DNA from 3 places in the Paraburkholderia sp. FW306-2-2C-D06C genome. Region 2 is predicted to be linked to each of the others. Evidence: predicted binding sites of a transcription regulator. Region 2 holds the regulator's gene; each other region holds the start of a gene.
The links. The regulator LexA, encoded in region 2, represses DNA repair genes until DNA is damaged. The targets are predictions, from matches to a motif close to ACTGTATNNNNATACAGT.
Positions count from the first base shown of each region.

Region 1 (5,474 bases), on a different contig from region 2:
ATCTGTTCGAGCGAGCGGTGTACTTCATCAGAGGCGTCCTGGCGCAGCGCGAGTTCGGCCTGCGTGCGCAGTCCGGCGAGCGGCGTTTTCATCTGATGCGCGGCGTCGGCGATGAAGCGCTTTTGCAGTTCCATGTTCTGTTCGAGGCGCGTCAGCAGATCGTTGAACGACGTCACCAGCGGTTCGATTTCCGGCGGCGCGCGGCGCGCTTCGAGCGGCGACAGATCGTCGGGACGGCGCGCGCGGATGTGCGCTTGCAGCGCGTGCAGCGGCGCGAGGCCGCGCGACAGGCCGAACCACACCAGCAGGATCGCCAGCGGCAGAATCACGAACTGCGGCAGGATCACGCCTTTGATGATGTCGTTGGCCAACTGGCTGCGTTTGTCGAGCGTCTCGGCGACTTGCACCAGCACCGGTTGCGCGCCGGGCGTCTGCGGAAACTCGACGGTCGTATAGGCGACGCGGATATCGTTGCCGCGCAGCACGTCGTCGCGAAATTCGACGAGGCCGGGCTGCGGCCGGTCTTCCTCGTGCGGCAGCGGCATGTCGCGCTCGCCGCCCACCAGTTCGCCGCGGGTGCCGAGCACCTGGTAGAACACGCTGTCGACGTTGTCGGCGCGCAGAAAGTCGCGGGTGGAGTCGGGCAGCGACAACTCCGCTACGCCGTTGACCGGATGAATCTGCCGGGCGAGCACGTAGGCGTCGGTTTCGAGCGCGCGGTCGAACGGCCCATTGGCGATCGACTTGGCGACCAGATAGGTGACCGCGAGGCTCATCGGCCAGAGCAGCAGCAGCGGCGCCAGCATCCAGTCGAGAATCTCGCCAAACAGCGAGCGTGGGCGCGCCTCGGCGGCGGCTTCGGTTTCGTCGGGCGGGGCGAACGGATTGGCGTAGCGCTCGTCGCGCGCTTCGTCGAGGTCCGCCGCGTGCGCCGTAGCGCGGTCTGCGCGTGCGGACATGGGCGACCTCCCTCTATTTGTAGTGGTGGCTCGCCGGCATCGCGCCGGACAAGGGCGAGGAGGGCGGCTCGGGGTCGGCTGCGGGGGGCGTCGGATTCACGGGCTGCGCGGCTTTCTCGAGACAGTAACCTAAGCCGCGCACGGTGATGATGCGTACGCCGCTCGGCTCGATTTTCTTGCGCAGCCTGTGCACGTAGACCTCGATCGCGTTGTTGCTGACTTCTTCGCCCCATTCGCACAGATGGTCGACGAGCTGTTCCTTCGACACCAGCCGGCCGATCCGCTGCAGCAGTACTTCGAGCAAACCCAGTTCGCGCGCCGACAGATCGATTACCTGCTCATTGACAGAGGCGATCCGGCCGACCTGATCGAACGACAGCGAGCCATGCCGCACCACCGTCGGGCCGCCGCCCGCGCCGCGCCGCGTCAAGGCGCGCACGCGCGCTTCGAGTTCGTTCAGCGCGAAGGGTTTGGCCATGTAGTCGTCGGCGCCGAGATCGAGTCCTTTGACGCGTTCGTCGACGCTGTCCGCAGCGGTCAGGATCAGCACCGGCAGGTTCGAATTACGCGCGCGCAGACGGCGCAGCACCTCGAGCCCGGACATGCGCGGCAGGCCGAGATCGAGAATCAGCAGGTCGAAAGTTTGCATCGATAGCGCGGTATCCGCTTCGACGCCGTTCTTCACGTGATCGACAGCATAGGCCGATTGGCGGAGTGATCGAACCAGACCGTCCGCGAGTATGCTGTCGTCTTCGGCAATCAGAATTCGCATGATGCGCCAGCCTGCCTTTGCCGGCACCGTGGGGTGTCCCCCGGCGCACAGCGGTCTCCGAAAATAATTGTGGGTAGTTGGGCAGCGCGACGGTAAAAATGCGCGTTCACATGAGAATCGCGCTTGCCAAAACTACTGTTTTTTTATACAGTGTCTGGGTTTCGTGTGCTGTCCGCTAGAAGGGGGCTGCACATCTGCCTCAGACGCCGTTCATCATAGCAAAGGACGATTCATGGAAGAAAGCAAGAAAGGCTCGGCTGGACTGACTGCTGAAAAGAGCAAGGCACTCGCTGCCGCACTCGCGCAGATCGAAAAGCAGTTCGGCAAAGGGTCGGTCATGCGGCTCGGCGCAGGTGAGGTAGTCGAAGACATCCAGGTGGTCTCAACCGGATCGCTCGGCCTCGACATCGCGCTGGGCGTCGGCGGTTTGCCGCGTGGCCGTGTGGTCGAAATCTATGGCCCGGAGTCGTCCGGTAAAACCACGCTCACGCTGCAAGTCATCGCCGAAATGCAGAAGATCGGCGGCACGGCAGCGTTTATCGACGCGGAACACGCACTGGACATCCAGTACGCGGGCAAGCTCGGCGTGAACGTGAACGACCTGCTGGTTTCGCAGCCGGACACCGGCGAACAGGCGCTCGAAATCGCCGACGCACTGGTGCGCTCGGGCTCGATCGACATGATCGTGATCGACTCGGTCGCGGCACTCGTGCCGAAGGCTGAAATCGAAGGCGAAATGGGCGACTCGCTGCCGGGTCTGCAAGCGCGTCTAATGTCGCAAGCGCTGCGCAAGCTTACCGGTACGATCAAGCGCACGAACTGCCTCGTGATCTTCATCAACCAGATCCGCATGAAGATCGGCGTGATGTTCGGCAACCCGGAAACCACCACGGGCGGTAACGCGCTGAAATTCTACGCGTCGGTGCGTCTGGACATTCGCCGGATCGGTTCGATCAAGAAGAACGACGAAGTGATCGGCAACGAAACGCGCGTGAAGGTCGTCAAGAACAAGGTGTCGCCACCGTTCCGCGAAGCGATTTTCGACATTCTGTACGGCGAAGGTATTTCGCGTCAGGGCGAAATCATCGACCTCGGCGTGTCGGCGAAGATCGTCGACAAGGCCGGTGCCTGGTATAGCTACAACGGCGAACGTATTGGTCAGGGTAAGGACAACGCGCGCGAATTCCTGCGCGAAAATCCGGACATCGCCCGTGAGATCGAAAACCGTATCCGTGAGTCGCTGGGCGTGAATGCCATGGCGGAAACGGTGACCGGCGCAAGCGCCGAAGTCGCGGACGAAAAAGAGTAACCATCACGTGATACGCAAGGGCCGGCCGTTGTCCAATGCTGGACATCACGCGGGCGGCCCGCGTGACGACGATCCGTTCGATCCGTTTGAGTCGTTTGACGCACATGATCGGGCCGCAGGCCGGAGCCGGCAGCCCGATTCTTCCGCACGGTCCGCAGCGGATCCATCTGAAACTACCTACACTCGTTCGCGCCGCGCACCAGGCGAAGCGAAACCGGATCAGGACGATTCCAAAAAATCCCAGCGTCCCGCCCGCTCTCTAAAAGGCCGCGCGCTCGGCTATCTGTCCCGGCGTGAATACAGCCGCGCCGAACTCGCGCGCAAGCTCAAGCCTTTCGTTGAAGAAACCGATTCGCTCGACACCTTGCTCGACACACTTGAAGCCGAAAACTGGCTGTCGGATTCGCGTTTTGCAGAAAGTCTGATCCATCGGCGCTCGTCGCGACTGGGAGCGAGTCGGATTGTCGGCGAACTGAAGCAGCATGCAGTCGACCAGGCGCTGGTCGAAGAAGTCAGCGCGCAATTGCGCGAAACCGAACTGGCGCGCGCTCAAGCCGTCTGGCGAAAGAAGTTCGGTCAGCTTCCCGAAACCCCCGCCGAGCGTGCCAGGCAGGCGCGCTTTCTGGCGTCGCGCGGTTTCTCGGGCGCCACGATCGGCAAAATCCTCAAAGGTATCGACGAAGAGTGAAGCGGCGACTCGCTGCGTAGTCCGGTCAGCGCTTCGAATGACATGCCGGCCGCGGTGCGCCTTGCCGTTTGCCGTCAACCTGGCGCGCGCCGCGCGAAGCAAACCCACGCTTCGCCTTATCGCCAGCCCCCCTTCGAGATAAGGTCCCTCGTGCTCGAGCGCGCCCGCCAGCGGCCCAGCGCATTCCGACCTGTCTCAAATACCCAGTATGCTAAAATTCGCTGGTTTTCCAATCCGGCCTTTCCTTTCCGCATGCCGCTCTCTCCACCAGTCTCCCGTCAGTTGCGCCATCGTCGCGCAATCAGAGCGGAAGCCTATGAGCGAGCCGATGGCCTGTGGGATGTGGAGGCGTGCTTGACCGACGAAAAACCGCGCGATGTGGTGCTTGCGTCGGGCGTCCGGCCCAAGGGTCAGCCGATCCATGAACTCTGGCTTCGCATCACCATCGATCGCAAGCTCAATGTCGTCGACGCAGAAGCGTCGTCCGACTGGGTGCCCTATCCAGGTTTGTGCCAAGCCAGTAATCCCGCCTACCGTGCCCTTATCGGGCTCAATCTGTTCCAGAACTTCCGTCGCGATGCCGCCCGTTTGCTGGCCGGCACGGCTGGCTGCACGCATCTCACCGAGTTGTGCGCGCTTTTGCCGACTGCCGCGATTCAGGCGTTCGCCGGCGATGTATGGAACACCGATGACGGCGCGCCTGGCGAAGGCACGCCACGCGCAGCGGCGAGTTCAGGGACCGGGCAGGCCACAAGCGCAGACAGCACAAACGGCGCTGGCGAGCATTCCAACGACAAACTGCCATTCCAGCTGGGACGCTGCCACGCGCTGCGTTTCGACGGCGAGGCGGTGCAACAGTTTTATCCGCGCTGGTATGGCCACGCGCCGCGTTCAGCGGATCGCGCGGCCGGCTCGGACGACGGAGCGTCCCGTCTGACTGGCAACGGCAGCGGCGCGTCCGGCATGAACGACGGCAGCGGAAACGAAGTTCAATCCAACTCTCAGACTGAAGGGAATCACGCATGAAGATTCACGAGTACCAGGGTAAGGAAATCCTGCGGAAATTCGGCGTCGCGGTACCGCGCGGCAAGCCGGTCTTCTCGGTGGATGATGCGGTCAAGGCCGCGGAAGAGCTCGGCGGCCCGGTATGGGTTGTGAAGGCTCAGATCCACGCGGGTGGCCGTGGCAAGGGCGGCGGCGTGAAGGTCGCCAAGTCGCTGGAACAGGTTCGCGAATACTCGAACCAGATCCTCGGCATGCAGCTCGTCACGCACCAGACCGGTCCGGAAGGCCAGAAGGTGAATCGCCTGCTGATCGAAGAAGGCGCTGACATCAAGAAGGAACTGTATGTCGGCCTCGTGATCGATCGCGTGTCGCAGAAGATCGTCGTGATGGCATCGAGCGAAGGCGGCATGGACGTCGAAGAAGTCGCGGAAAAGACGCCCGAGCTGATCCACAAGGTTGCTGTCGACCCGTCGACCGGCCTGAAGGACGCTGAAGCTGACGACCTCGCGAAGAAAATCGGCGTGCCCGACGCATCGATCCCGCAAGCGCGCGCGATCCTGCAAGGTCTGTACAAGGCATTCTGGGAAACCGACGCATCGCTCGCGGAAATCAACCCGCTGATCCTGACCGGCGACGGCAAGGTCATCGCGCTGGACGCCAAATTCAACTTCGATTCGAACGCACTGTTCCGTCACCCGGAAATCGTCGCGTACCGCGATCTGGACGAAGAAGATCCGGCTG
Region 1 covers NZ_JBYSWU010000043.1:10,264-15,737, reverse strand. The annotation lists gene AC3WLT_RS26700 (sensor histidine kinase) at 1-959, opposite strand, end outside; gene AC3WLT_RS26695 (response regulator) at 973-1,731, opposite strand; gene recA (recombinase RecA) at 1,964-3,040, shown strand; gene recX (recombination regulator RecX) at 3,048-3,728, shown strand; gene AC3WLT_RS26680 (DUF2889 domain-containing protein) at 3,981-4,754, shown strand; gene sucC (ADP-forming succinate--CoA ligase subunit beta) at 4,751-5,474, shown strand, end outside.
Region 1: recA (recombinase RecA) is a predicted target of LexA. The motif match lies at 1,866-1,883, and genes of this name have one in related genera.

Region 2 (5,474 bases):
GCCGCACAAGCGGATCGAGCCGGCATCCGGGGCCGCAATGCCCAGCAGCATGCGCAGCGTGGTGGTCTTGCCCGCGCCGTTCGGTCCAAGCAGACCAAAACATTCGCCGACGTTGACATGAAACGACAATCCGTCGACGACCGTCTTCTCGCCGTAGCTTTTTTTGACGTGGTGGAATTCAATGGCGGCTTCAGACATGGATCGAACGAGGCTCCGGGAAAAAACGCGAATGGCCGGTAAGGTCGCTCATTCTATGGCATCGGCAGCCTGGCGTTGATCTGCGCTTCGCCACTCACGCGGCGTTTCTTGCGCTGCCGCATAGCCTCGCACCTGCCTGGGGCGCACTTAGCGTTTTCCATCCCTTGCAACCTGAATTGCGGCGCACCATGATTCATTTACGACCGCGTTCCCCGCGGTAAGGGAGAAAACCATGGCGAGCTACAAAAAAATCCTGCTTTGCTACGACGGCTCGCGCGAGGGCCGCAAAGCGCTGCGCTGTGGCGCCGATCTGGCGCTGGACCTGAAGGCGGAAACGCATCTGTTGTCGGTGGTGGACATGCGCTCGAGCATAGCGCAAAGCGCGGGCCTGCTCACCGACGTGGCCTGCGGCAGCTTCGAGAAGACAGCGCGTGACATCCTGCAGGAAGGGGTGGACTGGCTCACCGAGCGCGGCGTCAACGCGCAAGGACATTTCGCGTTCGGTCATCCCATCGACGAGATTGCCAATCTCGCCAACGAACTGCACGTCGACCTGGTGGTGGTCGGCCACCGTTGCCGCACGGGTCTGTCACGCTGGTGGATGGGCGCGGGAAATACGCCGCTGCTCGACCGGGTCTCGTGCAGCATTCTGGTGGCATGTTCGTCCGCCCAGGAGCAGCAGCAAGCGGCGGCTTGACGCCAGCCCCATGAACCGCGTCGACCGGAAGATCAGTCGTTCAGGTCGACCGCGGCGAACTTCCATGTGAGCAAACCTTCGCGCCGAAAGATCGCCGCGTAGCGCGCGTCGCCCGCGCCGTGCTGATACCTGATGACGAATTCGTTGATGCTGCGATAGCCCGCCGTGGTTTGCGGCGGTTGTGGCGGTGTGGCGCTGTTGCCCGCGTTGTTAGCCGCGCTGTGCGCTGCGGTGTTAGCCGCGTTGTTAGCCGTTTTGCCGTCGGCAGGGGACGCAGGCGCATTTTCCGCGGCAGGCGGCGCGGGCGGCCGCTCGCCCGGTTCGCCACGCGGCGGCATGCCGTTCAGCAACGCGGCTACGCCGTCCGGCGTCGCGTACGCATCTACTAGCGGTCCGATCAGCGCAACGCCGATCATCGCGCCAATGGCGGCAAATGGATTGCCGTTGCCATGTGCGTCGAGCCGGCGCGTCAGCAAGCCGGTGACCTGTTGCTTCAGGCTCTCGCGCAACGCCGGAAAGTCGACATACTGATTGACGGTCTCCGCATCGCGCGCGTCTGCCGCGCGTTTCAGATTGTTCAGCGCGATATATGGCGATGCATAGCCGAATCCCAGGGCGGCCACCACTGCAATCACAATCAGAACAACGATCAGCGGCCGTGCGGCGCTGCGTTTGGTGCGTGTCGAAACTGCCATCGAGTGGAACTCTCTATCAAGGGTGGTCTAACGTGGACCGCGGCCACACGAAAACGATCCCACGCGATGCAATATCTGAAGAGATCTGGAGAGGCGCGCGCAAGGCACCAGCAGGGCAATGACAGGTAAATGACAGGTTAATGACAGGTCAACAGCAGAGCAACTACACGCACGCCCCGCTCCTGATTACTCGAACACCGCCCCGTGCACGTTGGCTTCTTCAGCGATGCAGCGGTCGATCATCCGGCATACGGCGTCTACCGTGCCGACCATGATCAGCCGCGACGGCCCGTGATAGACGCGCACCGGTGCCCGTCGCGCCGGCTCTGCCGTATTCAGCCCTGAATTCAACGACACTCGAGCGAAAGCCGGCAACGACGACGGCAAGCTCGGCGCCCGCGATGCAGGTTCGTCGAACAGCGATGAAGCGCTGGCCGTGGACGCCTCGATCAGCGAACAGGGCACCAGCTTGCGCAGATGGCGCAAACGACCGAACTGGCGAAAAGGCAGCAGGCGGGCAAGGCGTTCCATGAGTCTCTCCAGGCGATTCAACGTAGGGGCAGCGGCGCGTTAGGCGTCGGGCAAGCGTTGGTAGAAGCAGGCGCTCAGAACTCGCCGGGGCGGATCAGCCCAACAGCGATGCCTTCCAGCGCGAAATCCGCACTGCCGGTCTGAACGAAGATGTTTTCGTAATCGGGGTTTTCCGCGATCAGTTCGATGCCGTTTGGCCGACGCTTCAGGCGCTTGACCGTTACGTCGTCGCCGAGCCGCGCGATGATGATCTGGCCGTCTTTCGCTTCGCTTTTCTTTTGCACCGCGAGCAGGTCGCCGTCGAAGATGCCGGCGTCGCGCATCGACAACCCGCGAACCTTCAGCAGGTAGTCCGGTTTGCTCGAGAACAGCGCCGGGTCGCACGCATAGTGCTGCGAGATATGTTCCTGCGCGAGGATCGGGCTGCCGGCCGCGACGCGGCCGATCAGCGGCAGCGACAGCTGCATGATGCTGGGGTGCGGCAACGTGAACTGGTGCGGCGAATCTTCGGGACCCGCCAGCAGACGAATGCCGCGCGACGCACCTGCCGCGAGTTCGATCACACCCTTGCGGGCCAAGGCACGCAGATGTTCTTCGGCCGAATTGGCCGAGCTGAAACCCAGTTCGGCGGCGATCTCCGCGCGGGTGGGCGGAAAGCCGGTACGTTCGATAGCCCGTCGGATCAGATCGAAAACCTGCTGCTGTCGTGCGGTGAGTTTGGTCATGGCGCTACTGTATGTATGAACAGGTGACTGTATTTTTATACAGTATTCGATGCAATTCAAGCTTTACTTTAAGTTCGTCGTCTGGGGTGTCGCTCCGGCGTCGCAAAAGGACGCTTAAACAACCGTTTTCGTGTCGCAACGCCTTATCCAGCTGCCATTACCACTTTTACGTATTAAAGAATGAAGAAACATTATTTTTAATGATGAAAGCCCTTCGATAGACTGGCCTCCGAGTTGACGCGCTGCAGACGCAAAAACAAGACGCCGTAACGGCAACCACAACGCGGAGAAGCTGGATGAACCATCGGGGCACGGGGCTGGCAGGCAAGACCAAAAAACTCATCGCGGCGCTCGCGTTCGGCGCGGCAACCGCTGTCGGCGTGATGGCGCAGGCGCACGCCGCCGACACGACGCTGCTGAACGTGTCGTACGACCCGACGCGTGAACTGTACCAGGACGTCAATCAGGCATTCGGCAAGGAATGGAAGGCCAGGACCGGCGAATCGATCACCTTCAAGCAGTCGCACGGCGGTTCGGGCGCTCAGGCGCGCTCGGTGCTCGACGGTCTGCAGGCGGATGTCGTGACGCTGGCGCTCGCCTACGACATCGACGCGCTGGCTAACAAGGGTTTGCTGGACAAGGGCTGGCAAAAGCGTTTGCCGGACAACGCGTCGCCGTACACGTCGACGATCGTGTTCCTCGTGCGCAAGGGCAACCCGAAGCACATCAAGGATTGGGACGATCTGACCAGGCCGGGCGTGTCGATCGTCACGCCGAATCCGAAGACCTCGGGCGGCGCGCGCTGGAACTATCTGGCCGCATGGGCCTACGCCGAACATCAGCCGGGCGGCAGTGACCAGAAGGCGAAGGAATTCGTCGGCAAGCTCTATAAGAATGCCGGCGTGCTGGATTCGGGGGCGCGCGGCGCAACGACCAGCTTCGTGCAGCGCGGCATCGGCGACGTGCTGATTGCATGGGAAAACGAAGCGTTCCTGTCGCTGAAGGAATTCGGTCCGGACAAGTTTGAAATCGTCGTGCCGTCGGTGAGCATTCTGGCCGAGCCGCCGGTTGCCGTGGTGGACAAGGTGGTCGACAAGCACGGCACGCGCAAGCTGGCCGAAGCGTATTTGAACTTCCTGTATAGCGAGCAGGGTCAGGAGATCGCCGCGAAGAACTTCTACCGTCCGCGTTCGAACAAGGTGCCGGCCGAGCTGACCGCGAAGTTTCCGAAGCTGAAGCTGTACACGGTGGACGATTCGTTCGGCGGCTGGGCGAATGCGCAGAAGACCCACTTTGCCGACGGCGGCGTATTCGATTCGATCTACCAGCCGCAGTAAGACTGCCAATGCCAGAAGCCGCTCAGGCGGCGAGAGGCGGCAACACCTGGCCAGAAAGCGCGCCCAGTGGGCGCGCTTTCTGGCTAGCCGGACGACCGCAAAAGCACGGCAAGCATCAACCCTGAAAGAGTATCCAGCATGACGACGTGGACCTTCCGAAAACCGAGCGCCTTGCCCGGTTTTGGCCTGACACTCGGCATCACGGTGGCGTATCTGAGCCTCGTGGTGCTGATTCCGCTTGCGGCAACTTTTCTGAAAACCGCCACGCTCGACTGGAGCCAGTTCGTGCGCGCGGTGAGCTCGCCGCGCGTGCTCGCGTCGTACCGGCTGACGTTTTTCTCGGCGCTCGGCGGCGCGCTGATCAACGCGGTGTTCGGCTTCCTCGTGGCGTGGGTGCTGGTGCGCTACACGTTCCCATTCAGGCGGCTCGTCGATGCGGTGGTCGATCTGCCGTTCGCGCTGCCGACGTCGGTGGCCGGCATCTCGCTTGCGGCGGTCTATGCCGGCAACGGCTGGATCGGGCAGTTCCTCGAGCCGCTCGGCATCAAGGTCGCCTTTACGCCGGCCGGCGTGCTGATCGCGTTGACCTTCATCGGTTTGCCGTTCGTCGTGCGGACCGTGCAGCCGGTGCTCGAAGAATTCGAGCGCGAGCAGGAAGAAGCGGCCGCGTGCCTCGGCGCGTCGCGCTGGCTGACGTTCCGGCGCGTAGTGCTGCCTGCGGTGTTTCCGGCTCTGCTGACCGGTTTCGCGCTGGCGTTCGCACGGGCGCTCGGCGAGTACGGCTCGGTGATCTTCATCGCCGGCAACGTGCCGATGAAATCGGAAATCACCTCGCTGCTGATCATCACCAAGCTCGAACAATACGACTACGCGGGCGCAACCGCATTGGCGGTGGTGATGCTGGTCGTGTCGTTCCTGATGCTGTTGTTCATCAATACCTTGCAGTGGTATCTGCAGCGGCGCACGAGCCGCGGTGCAGCGGGCCCGGCGCCTGCGGCCGCGAGCGTTACGGCAAGCGGCGCAGGTGTGCAATGAGCCGCGATACTGTGGATACCGTCGCGCTTGCCGCCGCGCCGCGCGCGCCGCGCGAGGTGGCGCGCCGGCCTGATCCGGTCACCGAGCCGCCCGTCGTGCGCTGGCTTCTGACCGGCGTCGCGTTGCTGTTTCTCGCGCTGTTTCTGGTCGTACCGCTGGTCGCCGTGTTCTATCAGGCATTGAACAAGGGCATTGGTTTCTATCTGGAATCGCTCGCCGATCCGGATGCGCTGTCGGCCATCAAACTGACGGTGAT
Region 2 covers NZ_JBYSWU010000016.1:120,235-125,708, reverse strand. The annotation lists gene nodI (nodulation factor ABC transporter ATP-binding protein NodI) at 1-198, opposite strand, end outside; gene AC3WLT_RS14970 (universal stress protein) at 431-895, shown strand; gene AC3WLT_RS14965 (DUF2939 domain-containing protein) at 928-1,590, opposite strand; gene AC3WLT_RS14960 (hypothetical protein) at 1,777-2,121, opposite strand; gene lexA (transcriptional repressor LexA) at 2,196-2,846, opposite strand; gene AC3WLT_RS14950 (sulfate ABC transporter substrate-binding protein) at 3,143-4,183, shown strand; gene cysT (sulfate ABC transporter permease subunit CysT) at 4,322-5,218, shown strand; gene cysW (sulfate ABC transporter permease subunit CysW) at 5,215-5,474, shown strand, end outside.

Region 3 (5,474 bases), on a different contig from region 2:
CGTGGGGCGAGCATGATATGGCGAAGAACATCGCCCATCTCGTGCTGGCCCGCACGCCGAACGCGCCGCAAGGCGTGAAGGGCATTTCGCTTTTCATCGTGCCGAAGTTTCTCGTCAACGAAGACGGTTCGCTCGGCGAGCGCAACGACGTGCATTGCGTGTCGATCGAACATAAGCTCGGCATCAAGGCGAGCCCGACCGCAGTGCTGCAATTCGGCGATCACGGCGGCGCGATCGGTCATCTGATCGGCGAAGAGAATCGCGGCCTCGAATACATGTTCATCATGATGAACGCGGCGCGTTTTGCTGTGGGCATGCAGGGCGTCGCCGTGTCGGATCGCGCGTATCAGAAGGCCGTTGCGTACGCGAAAGACCGCGTGCAGAGCCGCCCCGTGGATGGCTCCGCGAAGCAGTCGGTGGCGATCATTCAGCACCCGGACGTGCGCCGCATGCTGTCGACCATGCGTTCGTTGACCGAAGCGTCGCGCGCGCTCGCCTATGTTGCCGCCGCCCATTGCGACATCGCGCATCGTCATCCCGATGAAGCGGAGCGTGCCGGGCATCAGGCGATCTACGAATTCCTCGTGCCGATCGTGAAGGGCTGGAGCACGGAGTTGTCGATCGACGTGACCAGCCTCGGCGTGCAGGTGCATGGCGGCATGGGCTTCATCGAAGAGACCGGTGCGGCGCAGTACTATCGCGACGCGCGCATCCTGCCGATCTACGAAGGCACGACCGCGATCCAGGCGAACGATCTGATCGGCCGCAAGACAGTACGCGACGGCGGAGCGGTGGCGAAGTCGCTGCTGGCCGGCGTGGCTGAAACCCTCGGAGCGCTCGGCGCGCAGCAAGGCCCCGCGTTCGAATCGATGAAGAAGTATCTGGCGCAAGGGCATCGCTCGCTGAGCGCGGCGGTCGATTTCGTTGTTGCTAATACGAAGAGCGACCCGAATGCGGTGTTCGCCGGCGGCGTGCCGTATCTGAAGCTTGCGGGCATCGTGCTGGGCGGCTGGCAGATGGCGCGTGCGTTGCTCGTGGCTGCTGGGAAGCGCGACGAAGATCCGTCGTTCTACGGCGCCAAGATCGCGACCGCGCAGTTTTATGCCGAGCATGTGTTGCCGCAAGCGTCGGCGCTGGAGGCGTCGATTGTTAGCGCGAAGGGCGGTGAGGGGGTGCTCGCGTTGTCGGAAGATCAGTTCTGATGCTTCACTTATCCCGAGCGATGTAGCGAAAGGTAGCGAAAGCTCGTGCGTAAAAAAACAAACGGCGCCCGGAAGGGCGCCGTTTGTTTTTGTCAGGCCAGTCTGCGTGCAATAACAAACCCGCGCAAACCTGCGCAAACCGGCTCAACCGCTCGCGAAGCGTTAAAGCTCAAGCATAAGCCGGGCGATGCGCTTCGGCGCTTTCGCCGAGATAGCGATGCACCGACAGGTCGTCCGCCTTGATCGCCGGTTGCTTGCCCGACATCACGTCGGCCAGCAACTGACCCGAGCCGCACGACATCGTCCAGCCGAGCGTGCCGTGACCCGTGTTCAGGAACAGGTTCGGCACGGGCGTGCGGCCGACGATCGGCGTGCCGTCCGGCGTCATCGGACGCAGGCCGGTCCAGAAGGTCGCCTTCGACGTGTCGCCGCCGCCCGGGAACAGGTCGTTCACGCACAACTCCAGCGTTTCGCGGCGCGCCTGGCGCAACGACTTGTCGAAGCCGACGATCTCCGCCATGCCGCCGACGCGAATCCGGTCGTCGAAGCGCGTGATCGCGATCTTGTAGGTTTCGTCGAGCACGGTCGACACCGGCGCGGCTACCGCGTTGACGATCGGCGCGGTGATCGAATAGCCCTTGAGCGGATAGACCGGAATCTTCACGAGGCCGGACAGGAATTGGGTCGAATACGAACCGAGCGCGACGACGAACGAATCCGCGCGCACCAGTTCCCCACCGCACTGCACGCCGGCGATGCGGTCGCCCGCCATCGCGAGTGCGTCGATCGGCGCGTTGTAGCGGAATTTGACGCCCAGTTGCTCGGCCAGCGCGGCGAGGCGCCTGGTGAACATCTGGCAATCGCCGGTTTCGTCGCCCGGCAGACGCAGACCGCCCGTCAGCTTGTGCGAGACCGCGGCAAGCGCCGGTTCGGCCTGAGCCAGTTCGGCGGCCGACAGCAGCTCGTACGGCACGTTGGCGTCTTTCAGCACCGCGATGTCTTTCGCGGCGCCGTCGAATTGTTGCTGGGTGCGGAACACCTGCAGCGTGCCGCCGGTACGGCCTTCATACTGGATGCCGGTTTCGGCGCGCAGCGCTTGCAGACAATCGCGACTGTATTCGGCGAGGCGGACCATGCGGCCCTTGTTCACTGCGTAGCGCGATTCCGTGCAGTTCTGCAGCATCTGCCACATCCATTGCAGCTGGAATTGCGTGCCGTCGAGGCGGATCGCCAGCGGCGCATGCTTCTGGAACATCCACTTGACCGCTTTCAGCGGCACGCCAGGCGCTGCCCAGGGCGACGCATAGCCCGGCGAAATCTGGCCGGCATTGGCAAAACTGGTTTCGAGCGCCGGGCCGGCCTCGCGATCGATCACGGTCACTTCGTGACCGGCACGCGCCAGATAATAGGCGCTCGTTACCCCGACGACGCCACTGCCCAAAACGACGACTCGCATAGCTGCTCCGGAAAGGTTTGGAGGGCGGTGCGCTCGTCGATTCGTTGGAATTCGTTCGATTAACGAGGTGTAACGCGGTTCGCCCAGTGTTAACCGCTATACTATTAACAGTCAGGTAGGTTTTGTTATTATATTTTCAGAATTTTCAGCAAAAACACCATGCGTACACAGCGTCACCCGGTTCGCACCCTCGACAAACTCGATCACAAGATCCTGCGGCTGCTGCAGGAGGAGGGCCGCATGGCGATGAAAGACCTCGCCGAGCAGGTCGGGCTGTCGGTCACGCCGTGCATCGAGCGCGTCAAGCGGATGGAGCGTGACGGCGTGATCACCGGCTATCACGCGCGCGTGAATCCGGCGGAATTGGGCGCGGCGCTGCTGGTGTTCGTCGAAATCACGCTCGATCACAAAAGCGGCAACATGTTCGACCAGTTCCGCCGCGAGGTGCAGAAGATCCCCGAGGTGCTGGAGTGCCACCTCGTTTCGGGCGATTTCGACTATCTGATCAAGGCGCGCATCGGCGAAATGGCCGACTACCGGAAGCTGCTCGGCGACATCCTGTTGCAGTTGCCCGGTGCGGTGCAGTCGAAGAGCTATGTCGTGATGGAAGAGATCAAGGAAACGCTGACCATCGCGGTGGGTGATTGAGCTGCGCGGGAGGGCACGACGGGGCTCGACAAAAGGCGTAAATACTGTATATTTATACAGGTGTTCTGCGCCGTTGTTGTTAGCTGTTGTTGTTCGTTGTTGTTTTCCGCCAGCCCGAGCCGTGACCCATCCCGACACCGAATTTCCAATCGCTCCGCCAGCGCCTCGCAAAGGGCGTGGCGCGGTGACGAACCTGCAGGGCCGCTATGAAGTCGACCAGCGCGAAGCGGTGGACGACGGCTGGCTGCCGTCCAGCGAGGATGACGGCGGACCGAAGGTCTTGCGCACGCAGGTATTCGAAGAGCAAGCCAAAACCATTCTCACCCGCAATGCGTCGCCGGACATTCCGTTTGGCGTGTCGCTGAATCCGTATCGCGGCTGCGAACACGGCTGTATCTATTGTTTCGCGCGGCCTACTCATAGTTATTTGGGCCTGTCGCCCGGGCTCGACTTCGAAAGCCGCATCTACGCGAAGGTCAATGCGCCGGAATTGCTCGCGCGCGAACTGTCGAAGAAGTCCTATGTGCCGGAGCCGATCGCCCTGGGCGTCAATACCGACGCGTGGCAGCCAGCCGAGCGCGACTTGCGTCTCACGCGGCGCGTAATCGAGGTACTCAGCGAGCGCGGCCAGCCGTTCGCGGCGATCACCAAATCATCGCTGATCGAGCGCGATCTCGACCTGCTCGCGCCGATGGCTGCGCGCGGGCAGTTCATGGCGGCCATTACGATTACCACGCTGGATGCTGACATCGCCCGCACGCTCGAACCGCGAGCGGCCACGCCGTCGCGCCGGTTGCGCACCATCCGTACATTGAGCGAGGCGGGGATTCCGGTGGGCGTCAGCATCGCCCCGGTGATTCCGTTCGTCACCGAACCGGACATGGAGCGCGTGCTGGAAGCCTGTGCGGAGGCGGGCGCAAGCAACGCGAGCTATATCGTGCTGCGTTTGCCGTGGGAAGTCGCGCCGCTATTCAAGGATTGGCTCGCCGCACACTTCCCCGATCGTGCTGACCGGGTCATGAGCCGTGTGCGTGATATGCGGGGCGGGAAGGACTACGACTCATCGTTCGCGCATCGTATGAAGGGCGAGGGCCTGTGGGCGGATCTGCTCAAGCAGCGGTTCCACAAAGCTGTACGCCGTCTTGGTCTGAACGAGCGCGATCGCGGAATTCTGGACATGTCGCACTTTCGTCGTATCGAGCCGCCGCGCCCGGCTTCGCCTGTGCGCGACGATCCGCAACTCGATCTTTTTTAGCGCAATGGCGGCGCGATTGCGGCACGTTATTGCGACAGCGCTTTGGCTGCTTGCACCTGGCTTTCGAAGTAGGTCTGAAACGAGAGTGCAAGACCCGTCATCAGCAGGAACGCGCCGATCAGCAGCGAAAAGATCACGACGAAAATGACCGTCCAGCCGGAGCGGCTCTTGCGCTGGGTTTGCGCGTTGAACTGGGCGTCCCATTTTTCGTCAGGACGCAGACCGTAGACGATTGCGGCGAGAAACGCTGCAAGCAGCGAGACTGCGCCCGGAAATGCGAGCACCCAGCCGAGCATCGAGGTCCGCTCGCTTGCCGCCACCAGCATTGCGCCGGGAATCCCTATCAGCGTGCCGATCAGATGTGCCCAGCCGTAAATGTCGCGCAGTCCATAGAGATAGAAGCGATGCGCGCCGAGGCTGCCGAAGAAGAACGCGAGCGCGGCGGTAATCGTCTTGGATCTGAAGCGCGGAGAAGTCGAGGCAAGGGTGGACATGTAGGCGAGAGCAGAGTGGCAATGCGGTCGAAACGAGCGGCGCGCCGGTGGACGCGGACCGACGCGCATTCTACGCCCGTGGTGTGCCGGCGGCCACGTGGCGTGCGGCCACATCCTCGGCGCGGGTGATTTGTGCGCGCTGATTTTTGCCTGCTGCGGCGCTTGTGTATTCGGTAGGGCGGTCAGGGTGCTGTAGGTCAGGGTGTTGCATACGTAACGCGATAAACCGCGCCCGCGTAATCGTCGCTGATCAGCAGCGACCCGTCAGGCATCGGCAGCACGTCAGCGGGGCGGCCCCATACCGCTTCGCCGGGTTGAAGCCAGCCTTCGGCAAATACTTCCTGACGTGCATTGCTGCCGTCGGGGCTGGTGATCACCCGCACGACCCTGTAACCGACTTTCTTGCTACGGTTCCACGA
Region 3 covers NZ_JBYSWU010000005.1:220,435-225,908, reverse strand. The annotation lists gene AC3WLT_RS06160 (acyl-CoA dehydrogenase) at 1-1,202, shown strand, start outside; gene AC3WLT_RS06155 (D-amino acid dehydrogenase) at 1,372-2,658, opposite strand; gene AC3WLT_RS06150 (Lrp/AsnC ligand binding domain-containing protein) at 2,818-3,306, shown strand; gene AC3WLT_RS06145 (PA0069 family radical SAM protein) at 3,428-4,561, shown strand; gene AC3WLT_RS06140 (NINE protein) at 4,588-5,055, opposite strand; gene AC3WLT_RS06135 (PQQ-dependent sugar dehydrogenase) at 5,253-5,474, opposite strand, start outside.
Region 3: AC3WLT_RS06145 (PA0069 family radical SAM protein) is a predicted target of LexA. The motif match lies at 3,350-3,367, and genes of this name have one in related genera.